Regions from separate parts of the Ruegeria hyattellae genome, predicted to be linked through region 1. Evidence: riboswitches for the same ligand, from Rfam matches in the RefSeq annotation. Region 1 holds a riboswitch; each other region holds the start of a gene.
What was found. Region 1 has a riboswitch for cobalamin ahead of AB1E33_RS15170 (DUF1636 family protein). Riboswitches for the same ligand answer to the same signal wherever they lie in the genome.
Positions count from the first base shown of each region.

Region 2: linked by a shared signal. The riboswitch ahead of AB1E33_RS04785 (DUF1636 family protein) and the one ahead of AB1E33_RS15170 (DUF1636 family protein) in region 1 are both predicted to bind cobalamin.
Region 3: linked by a shared signal. The riboswitch ahead of AB1E33_RS07950 (hypothetical protein) and the one ahead of AB1E33_RS15170 (DUF1636 family protein) in region 1 are both predicted to bind cobalamin.

Region 1 is NZ_JBGOSH010000005.1:377,910-381,179, reverse strand. It holds gene AB1E33_RS15185 (LysR family transcriptional regulator) at 1-296, shown strand, start outside; partial or broken gene AB1E33_RS15180 (IS481 family transposase) at 389-499, shown strand; gene AB1E33_RS15175 (NAD(P)-dependent oxidoreductase) at 535-1,494, opposite strand; cobalamin riboswitch at 1,636-1,846, shown strand; gene AB1E33_RS15170 (DUF1636 family protein) at 1,933-2,307, shown strand; gene cobW (cobalamin biosynthesis protein CobW) at 2,310-3,270, shown strand, end outside.
Region 2 is NZ_JBGOSH010000002.1:179,636-182,905, forward strand. It holds gene AB1E33_RS04770 (FecCD family ABC transporter permease) at 1-107, opposite strand, end outside; gene AB1E33_RS04775 (ABC transporter substrate-binding protein) at 109-1,056, opposite strand; gene AB1E33_RS04780 (ABC transporter ATP-binding protein) at 1,075-1,860, opposite strand; gene AB1E33_RS04785 (DUF1636 family protein) at 1,857-2,063, opposite strand; cobalamin riboswitch at 2,315-2,519, opposite strand; gene AB1E33_RS04790 (DUF6525 family protein) at 2,686-2,958, opposite strand; gene AB1E33_RS04795 (DUF1826 domain-containing protein) at 3,064-3,270, opposite strand, start outside.
Region 3 is NZ_JBGOSH010000003.1:101,654-104,923, forward strand. It holds gene AB1E33_RS07945 (ankyrin repeat domain-containing protein) at 1-1,000, shown strand, start outside; gene AB1E33_RS07950 (hypothetical protein) at 1,005-1,397, opposite strand; cobalamin riboswitch at 1,488-1,693, opposite strand; gene AB1E33_RS07955 (TetR/AcrR family transcriptional regulator) at 1,712-2,275, opposite strand; gene AB1E33_RS07960 (alpha/beta hydrolase family protein) at 2,378-3,235, shown strand; gene AB1E33_RS07965 (response regulator transcription factor) at 3,246-3,270, opposite strand, start outside.

The DNA.
Region 1 (3,270 bases):
TGGTGTCACCGGAACTCCAGTCGAATGACCCAAAAGCAATCGTGGCAAATATGGAAGCGATGGCGACGCTCATTGAAACCGGCCATTATTTGGGACCTTTGCCAGTTCATTTTGTAGAAAGCCGGGGGCAGAACGGAAAGCTCAAAGAGCTTGCACCTAACCGATTGCACTGGACCTCGACATTCCACCTCGCAACCCGGTCTACAAGTCTGCACAGACGAGCAGTTGAACTGTTCGTTGCAGATGTAGTCCAGTCATGTGAAGCAAACAGAGATTTGCAAGATGCCGGAACCTAAGAGTGGTCACTATGTGTCATGTACTAATGTCCGCTTCGAGGCGTCTATCTGCCTTTTGAATGCGTCGCGGCATTACGTAGTAAAGGTAGAGTCTCAAGACGCTCAAGGGCCTCACATCATACGAATACATCTGCAAAATCTGGACTTCAGAGCCAGACAGATTCATTGCTGATCCGATCCACCAGTTGCCGGGACCGAACACGATCGGGTTGCATGACGCGCCTTGGCTCGTCCGCGGTCAGCCCGGCGCTGCGGCGCCTTTGGGCACCACTTCATACCCAGACTCCTCAGGCTCGTCATCGGACATTTCGGCGGGAAAGCCGGGCGTGCGGATATCGAGGCCGGTGGCCTCTTCCAGCCGTCGGATGATGTTGGGGGATAGTTCACGTGTGCCGAAGCGGGCGATACCGTCATCGATGATGCCCATCAGAAGCGGGTTGACCTCGAGCGGTACACCGGCGCGGTCGGCCACATCCTGAAACAACCCGATATCCTTCTTCACCAGATCCATGGTGAAAGAAATGTCGCGCGAGCCGTTCAGGATCACCTGGCTTTCGGTTTCATGTACAAAGGACGTCCCCGACGAGATCGCAATCGCCTCATAGGTCGTGTTTAGGTCCATTCCGGCGGCCTTTGCCGTCACCAACGCCTCGCAGCAGGTCACCAGATTGGCCGTGGCCAGATAGTTGGTGATCACCTTCAGCACCGAGGCCGAGCCCAACTCGCCGGTATGCAGGATGCGTCGACCCATCGTCTTGAGGAACGGCGCGATACGTTCGAAGGTGGCGCGATCACATCCGGCGAAGATCGAAATATTTCCGGTCGCCGCGCGGTGACAGCCGCCTGAAACCGGACAATCCACCGCCGCCCCGCCTCGCTCTATCACCAGCGCACCCAAGCGTTTGACTTCGGCCTCGTCGGTGGTCGACATCTCCATCCAGATCTTGCCGGGCGCAATCTCGGGCAACATCTGCTGCATCACCGCATCAGAGGCAGCGGGTGATGGCAAGCAGGTGATGACCGCATCGCAGTCGCGCATCAATTGGGCCGGGCTCTCACCACTTTTTGCCCCTTGGGCAACAAATGCACCGACCAGATCGTGATCCAGGTCGTGCACGGTCAGATCGACACCGTTGCGCAGCAACGATCCCGATAGCTTACCGCCCACATTTCCCAATCCGATGAACCCTACTTTCATGCCGCTTACTCCTTCGCGCATTTTGCTCATGCATGCATGGTGACAGACGCGCGGCATGCCGCTGTGCGACCCCGGCCTGTCGCTTTTTCACCCTTGGGGTCCATAGCTGTCGCGAAGCGCTTGACAACACCGCTCTGCCTGCCGCATGTCGCTGGCGTTGGTGTCCTTGAGAGAGGATGAAAAGGGAATGTGCCAGCGGGATCCCCCGTCAAGCACAGCCGCCCCCGCGACCGTGACCGGAGAGGGTGCCCAAAGCCACTGGCCTGAATGGCCGGGAAGGCGGGTCAGCCACCGGGGCCAGATGGCCCCGACATCCGCAAGCCGGGAGACCTGCCAGCGCCCGAACTGAGACCGGACGGGGTGTGCCGGTGACGGGTCCATGTCTTGCAGCGTGGCCCGCATGTACCCCGTCCCCCGCGACCCGAGGGGGGATGAGACGTGACCGAGACCGCACCAGTGGAACTGCTGGTCTGCACCACATGCCGCCGTGGCCTGGCCATCGAGGATGATGCCCAGCGTCCAGGCAGGCTGTTGCATGACGCGCTGACCGAGGTCGAGCTGCCCGAGGGCGTGCAACTGAAACCCGTGGAGTGCCTGTCAAACTGCGATCAGGGATGCTCCATCGTGCTGCGCGGCGGTCCGTCGCGCTGGACCTTCGTGTATGAGAACCTCAACGAGGCTGCCGACGTGGACGTGATCGTCGACGGCGTCACCAAATACCACGCCACCGCAGACGGGCTCGTGCCCTGGCGCGAGCGACCCGTCCATTTCCGCAAGAACTGCGCGGCCCGCATTCCCCCGATTGGAGCCTGAGAATGAGCACTCTCGAAAAACTTCCCGTTACTGTCATCACCGGCTTTCTGGGCTCGGGCAAGACCACACTGGTGCGCCACCTGATGCAGAACCCGCAGGGCAAACGTCTGGCCGTGATCGTCAACGAGTTTGGCGATGTCGGCGTTGATGGCGACATCCTCAAGAGCTGCGCCATTCCCGATTGCCCGGCAGAAAACATCATGGAACTGGCCAATGGCTGCATCTGCTGCACCGTTGCCGATGACTTCATCCCCACCATCGAGGCGCTGATGGCGCTGGACCCGCGACCCGATCACATCCTGATCGAAACCTCCGGGCTTGCGCTGCCGAAACCGCTGCTCAAGGCGTTCGACTGGCCCGATATCCGCTCGAAAATCACCGTCGATGGCGTGATTGCGCTGGCCGATGCCGAAGCTGTCGCGGCCGGCCGTTTCGCCCCCAATGTAGAAGCCGTGGACGCCCAGCGCCTTGCGGACGATTCGATCGACCATGAAACGCCGCTCTCCGAAGTGTTCGAGGACCAGATCTCCTGTGCCGACATCATCTTGCTGACCAAGCCAGATCTGGCCGGTCCCGAGGGCGTGGCCAAAGCCCGCAAGATCATTGCCGCCGAGGCCCCTCGCCCGCTGCCGGTGGTCGAGGTTGCCGAAGGTGCGGTGGATGTGCGTGTCGTGCTGGGCCTTGAGGCTGCGGCCGAGGATGACATGGACGCGCGGCCCAGCCATCACGATGGCCATGACGACCACGAGCATGACGATTTCGAAAGCATCATCGTTGAGTTGCCCGAACAGACCGATCCGGTCGAACTGGTCGCCAATATCGAACGTCTGGCTAATGAGCAGAACATCCTGCGGGTCAAAGGCTATGCCGCCGTCACGGGCAAGCCGATGCGCCTGCTGGTTCAGGCCGTTGGCGCGCGGGTGCGACATCAATATGACCGCCCTTGGAAACCGGATGAAGCGC
Region 2 (3,270 bases), on a different contig from region 1:
ACCGTGTCGGAGACGGGAATAGACGTGGTGCCATAGATGGTCGAAATCAACAAGAGAGCGGCTAGAACGACCGCCCCCATCAAAAGTGTCAGGCCATGTCGGCCCATATCAGTTCAGACCCGAATGCATAGCTTTGGCCATTTTCGAGATCGCTTCGATATTTGCCGGTCCGGGGGTCAGTTCCTCGTACCGCAGACCAATCCAGCGCTCGTTCTTCACGGCATCAGTCTGGGACATTACCGGGTGTTCCTGCAGAAACTTGAACGTATCCTCGGCACCATTTCCAGTCTGGTAGTCCAGCAGCACCAGGAATTCCGGGTTCGCTGCAGCTACGGACTCCCACGACGTTCGGCCCCAGCTTGTTTCCATGTCATGGGTTACGTTCTCACCCCCTGCGGCGGCGATCATCGCGTCGGGGATGGCAAACTTGCCAGCCGTAAACGGCGCGTCCGCCGGCCCATCCAGCAGGAAGACGCGCGGTTTGGGCAAATCAGCAGTCTGGGTTTCGATCGCAGTCAGTTTCACTTTCCAGCCCGAAACCAATTCCTCCGCCTTTTCTTCCACATGCATCACTTTGCCCAGACGCATAACGTCGTCGAACAGCAGGTCCATGCTGGCCTCGGGACGGCCCTTGTCCAGATGCACGCAGCTTTCGGTCAGAATCATAGTCTTTATGCCAAACGGGGCGAGTGTGTCGGGAGTGACGTCGCCACCGGGTTTCATGCCGTAATACCAGCCTGCGAAGAACAGGTCGGTTTCCACAGCTACGAGGTTTTCAACGGTAGGGTACTTCGGTGCTAGCTCTTGAATATCGCCGCGTAGCGTGTCGAATTCCGGGCTGGTCCTGTACCAGCCTGTGATGCCGGTCAGGCCAACGATCTTTTCCTGAAGGCCAAGTGCGAAAGCCATGTCAGTCATGTTCATGTCGTGCACGACCAACCGCTCCGGCTGGGTCTCAAAGACAAGCGGTTCGCCGCAATTGTCAACGATGACCTCATGCGCAGAGGCACCGCTTGCCATGGCTGTTGCCAGCGCCACGGACCAGATGTGTTTCATTGGTGAATGTTCCTCGGTTTAAGTTGAAACTATGGTTTTTCGGATATCCAGCGCCGGGATCACGCGGCCTTCGTGGTGAAAGCACAGGTAATCGACGCCGAACGTGTCGCGAACCCGGTCAGGGGTCAGCACTTCAGCCACCGGGCCAAAGCCGGTCAACCGTGTGGATTTCATCAACGCCACATGGGTGGCGAATTCTGGGATCATCACCAGATCGTGGACGATCATCACGACCGTGATCCCCAGATCGGCGACCAGAGACAGCATCCGGCCTTTGGCATCCGGGTCGAGGTTATTGGTTGGTTCGTCCAGAAACAGCAAAGAGGGATTCTGTGCCAATGCCCGGGCGATATGGGCGCGTTGACGCTCGCCCCCGGACAGCACCGCCATCCGCTTGTCGGCGAGCGCACCAAGGCCTGTCATCTCCAGGATCCTGCTTAGTTCCCCGGCGTGTTCATCCGGTGAGCGATCGGACCAGATCGGAATCTGACCGAGTGCGACGTAGTCCCGCAAGAGTAGCCTGCCATCCGGAAGCTCTTGCTGGCTGACAACGGCGATCATTCGGGCGCGCTCTTTGGCGGGCATCTGCTTCAGGCTGCGGCCTTTGACCAGCACATTGCCCAGAACCACTGCAGCCGTCCCGCATAAAAGATTCAGCAGCGTCGTTTTTCCGGCCCCGTTCGGGCCGGCGATTGCCAAAATCGCGCCCTCGTGCAACTCAAACGAGGCGCCTTGCAACAGGGCATCGCCGTTGAGCGCATGGTACTCAAGATCACGTGCAACCAAAAAGGTCGAGGTCGTCATGTTGGCTCCTCCAACTGGATTCGGGGCAAGCGAGAAAGAGTTTTTGTGAATAATGTTTCCGGTCGGTCGGTGGCGCGGGTCCAGCCATCCGAGCTATCGTGGTATTGTTGCGCGAATTCGGCCAGCGCCTCGATGTCTTCTGCGCTCTCAATGTCACCAAACAGGTACTGCGCTTTGCCGACGGCCTGAAACCCGACGGACATCGGACGTGCGCAACCGGCCATGCGGCAACGCTACGAACAACGAACCCCGCAGGCAACTTGTCTGTCAACGTATTGCGTATGGCATCAACAGGCACTGTGCCGCTACAGGTCGAACAGATCAGAAGGAAATGGTCATGTGCATCTGGCATTGCCCGCTCCGCTTGAAGCCAAGCGAGGCCAGAAGGTGCCGATCATGTAAACACGTATCAGACGTGCCATCAAAGCCCCCTTCCGGGACGCCCCGCCCCTGGTTGGTTAAAAACATGATGGCAGGTCTCCTGACTTGCGGGTCGAAGCTTGGCCATCCTTCCCGGCTTTTGGCCAGTGGTTTTTGGCATCGCTTACCGCTTACAGTTGCGGGGGCAGTAACGGACTTGGTGCCAATTGGCAGACCTCACCGTATTCCCTTTTCATCCCATTGGCGAACCATCGGGAACCATCTGATCCTTGGTTGTCTTAGACCGAGCGCCATGTCAATCGAGACTTGAAGCAACAGCCCTTTAATCAAAGCTTAAGCGCTCAGAGTCTTTAGGCTTTCTCTTGAGCAGTCGCTGGGAGAGCGGAGCCAAGAGCAACAAGGGTAGCAATGGCAAGCTGCAATGGAAGAAACATGGGTTTTCCTTCAAGTTTGAGCATTGGCTATGAAAACGGTTGATTTCCGGTCGCGGGCGAGCGTTTTGGCCTTGGCCTGGCTCAGCGGTATGAGTGTTTCGTCCGGCGTCAGTCCTTTGGCCTGCAACTTTGACCAAATGCTCCGCGCGGATGCCGGGGACCTCCGTAGCGCAGCTTCAGACAACAACTGCCTCAATGGGGTTGGTAGGCAGTCAAACGCGGCTATGGAATTGCCAGAGCGCCGTTTCCGACGCAGGCTGCTTTGACCCAGATTGCGGCTCATGCCTCGTCGTCCGGATCAAACGCAGGGTCCAGCACCAGGACGCGCCGGGTCTCTTCCGTGCCTCCGATTGGAGGCCAGAGATACAATATCATTCTGAAGCCACTCTCATTCGCGACCAGCAATCAAACCAGACATATCACAGACGTGCCGCATGGAGGTCTTGACCGCGTTCAGCGGCAGAATAACGCGGCCGCGTGGCAGAACTTCCGGACTGAGGCGATCAAGCCAAGTCTGCACATCCGGTGGGGATTGTCGACGCCAGACGGATGCAACACAGCCCGGTTGCAGGAACGTATTGAGCGAAGCCGCATC
Region 3 (3,270 bases), on a different contig from region 1:
GGAACCGGGCAGTCCACATCAACTTTCGGCTCTATACGGAGCAATTGGACATGCCGACAACATGATCCTCGCCCAATGGCTGCTGGATCACGGTGCCGATCCGAATGACGGTGAGTCGCTGTATCACGCGACCGAGCTGGGGCATCACACGGGGCTGCAAATGCTGCTTGCCGCCGGAGCCGAGCCACGCGGGACAAACGCGTTGCTGAGGGCGTTGGACTTCAACGACCCCGAAGCGGTGCGCCTGCTGCTCGACCATGGCGCTCAGGTGGAAGAGTTCAACGATGACCCTGTCGGAGGTGAAGAACCTTGGGTCATGCCCGCCCTGCATCAGGCTGCGCGGCGTATGTGCGATGGGCCGGTGGTGGACCTGTTGCTTGCCCATGGTGGCGATCCAAGCAGGCTCTATAAAGGCTATTCCGCCTATGGTTTCGCGCGGGTCTTCGGCAATTCGACGCTTGCCCGCGCAATTGAGGCGACAGGCAAGGCCCCACAGCTCACCCAAGCAGAGCAGCTTCTGGCCCAGGCCGCTGATGGGACTTTGCTGCCCGGCGCGTCTGTGGACGCGGCCAGCCTGCCTGATGAATACCGTACCCTTATCCGGTCGATCCTGCATCTTCCCGGCAAACTGGACCATGTGAAACGTCTGGTCGCCCTTGGCCTGAACCCCGAGGCACCCGATCGCGAGGGGCTGACCGCCCTTCAGGTCGCCGGGTGGGAGGGGTTGCCGGATATGATGATCTATCTTCTTACGCTGTCTCCGGATCTGGGCCATGTGAACGGCTATGGCGGCGGGCTGGTGTCGACCATTCTGCACGGTGCGGACAATAATCCGCACCGGGATATCCGCGATCACGCCACCTGCCTGTCGCACGCGCTAGCGGCGTGTGCGCCGCTGGGGCGCAACCTGATAGAGGCAAGCGGCGACCCAGAATTGACTCGGATCATGGAGGAATGGGCAGAGGCCCATCCCGATCAGGTCACAGAAAACGTGCCTTGACGGATCATGCTGCGGCCTGTGCCTGATGCTCGATCAAGGGTAGGCGCAGTTCGATCATGGCGCAGGGCGGCGCGCTGTCGGGCGCGGGGAAGCCCTGCCCCTCCGGGTCCATCATCGCGTTGGCATAAAGTTCCATGATGTCGAGATCGGCGGTCTCGGCAACACCGGCGAACATACGTATTCGCGCATGGTTGGCCCGGTAGACCGCCGTGCAGTCCTGCCCGCAATGGGCAAGCTGCGCGCTGCCGTCGATCTCGAAATCCGGCGCCGTCACCGCGCGGGCCGAGGCCATGGCATCGGCCAGCCGATCCACCATCCGAGCAAGCGCCGGGCAAGGTTTGCCGGTTATCAGACATTGGGTTTCCGCAAACGTTCGGTTGTTCTTCGTCCAGATCACATCGCGCCCTCCGCGCTGACGGGAAGGGGCTTGTGAACGTCCGTGACCAAGTGCAGCCATCAGACCCGCACCGGACACCCCGCCCGCGTTCGAGTTTCAGTTCCGATGGCAGGTCTCCTGACTTGCGGGTCGTCGCTTTGCCGCCCTTCCCGACCTTTCGGCCAGTGGTCATACGGCATCACTCTCCGCTTACAGTTGCGGGGGCAGTCGCGGATTTGGCCTTGTCAGGACCGCACCGAGTTCCCTTTTCATCCCAACCACAGATGTGGTGTGAGAACCATCACACAACCGCTAGTCCTTGCCGCCCGAGTCTGTCAAGAATTTCCGTCCCCGGTCCCCACGCCGCGCCTGACGATGGTGGGCAGCGCCCGCAACGGGGCCGAGCTTCTCCGGGCACGTGACAATTGCCAAGCGCCCTGGATCAGCATGAAGAACTCTTCGGCGGTAGCCTGCGGCGTCTTGACCCCAAGCCGCTTGGCGTGCTGCGTCGCTTCGGAAATCCAGCCCTCATAAAGATGCGCGGCATGGGAGCGGAACGCCTCGTTATCGGGCCCTTCGAACAAGGTACTCGAGATCGGGCATCCATCCCACTTTCCCGAGCGATCGAAAATTTCTGCCAGCCGCGCGCACAGGGCCTGCGTCCCCTCGGCAAAACTGCTGGCCGGTTCATAGGCCACGGCGATCATCCGCAGCATTCGGTCCGAGGCCCAGGTCGCCGCCGCCAGTGCCAGATCCGGTTTGCCATTCGGAAAGTGGTGGTACAGCGATCCTTTCGGCGCATTCGCTGCCGTCAGCAGCTCGTTCAGACCTACGCCGTTGTAGCCGCTGCGCCGGAACAGTTCGGCAGCGGTCCGGATCAGCCGATCCTTGGTGGGCATAGGACGTTTTTCTTTCATCGCTCTTGGATATTGACAGGACTAGACCAATTGGTCCACACATATGATCAATAGACCAATCGGTCTAGCAACGGGAGAGCGCCCATGCTTGATGCGCAGACAACCATCCTGACCCATGACATCTGCTTTGATGCCGGGCCCGCGACGCTGTCGGGGAAATTGTTCCTGCCGATCGGTGACCCTGTCGCGGCGGTGGTGATCAACAGTGCCACCGGCGTGCCACAGTCGTATTACCGCCACTTCGCGCGCTGGCTGGCCGAATCCCACGGCATGGCCGTCCTGACCTATGATTACCGCGATTTCGAGACTTCGCGCAGCGGACCACTACGGACCTCACGGGTCAAAATGTCGGACTGGATTCTGATCGACATGCCCGCCGCGCGTGCAGAGGTGCGGCGGCGCTTTCCGGGTACGTCGCTTTGGGTGATCGGCCATTCTCTGGGCGCGATGGCGATGCCGATGCAGGACGGGATCGAGGACATTAGCCGCATGATCAGTGTCTGTTCCGGCCTAGTACATCATGGCGACCACCCCTGGCCTTATCAGGGTCTAGCGCGCCTGTTCTGGTTCGGTCACGGGCCGCTCGCCACCCGCCTTGCGGGCTATTTGCCCGGCCGACTGATCGGATTTGGCCCCGATTTGCCCGCAGGGGTGTATTGGGAATGGCGGCGCTGGTGTACCTCGCGCGATTCCTATTTGCCCGATGCTGGTTGGACCCTGCCGCAGCCCAACTGGCGACGCAGCGACGCGCCTGTAAAGATGGTCACTCTTACCGATGACGACGTCTGCCCGGCAGTCGCCAGCGAACGGCTGGCACGGCTCTTTGACGGGCGCGCCACGCTTGTCCCGCTTGAGCCGTCCGCATTCGGGTTGCGCAAGGTAGGCCATCTGGGAGTGTTCACCCGCGCGAATGCGGCGCTCTGGCCCGAGATTATCGCTTGATTGGCCTTTGTCAGAGCCATTCCACGTCGCCCAGA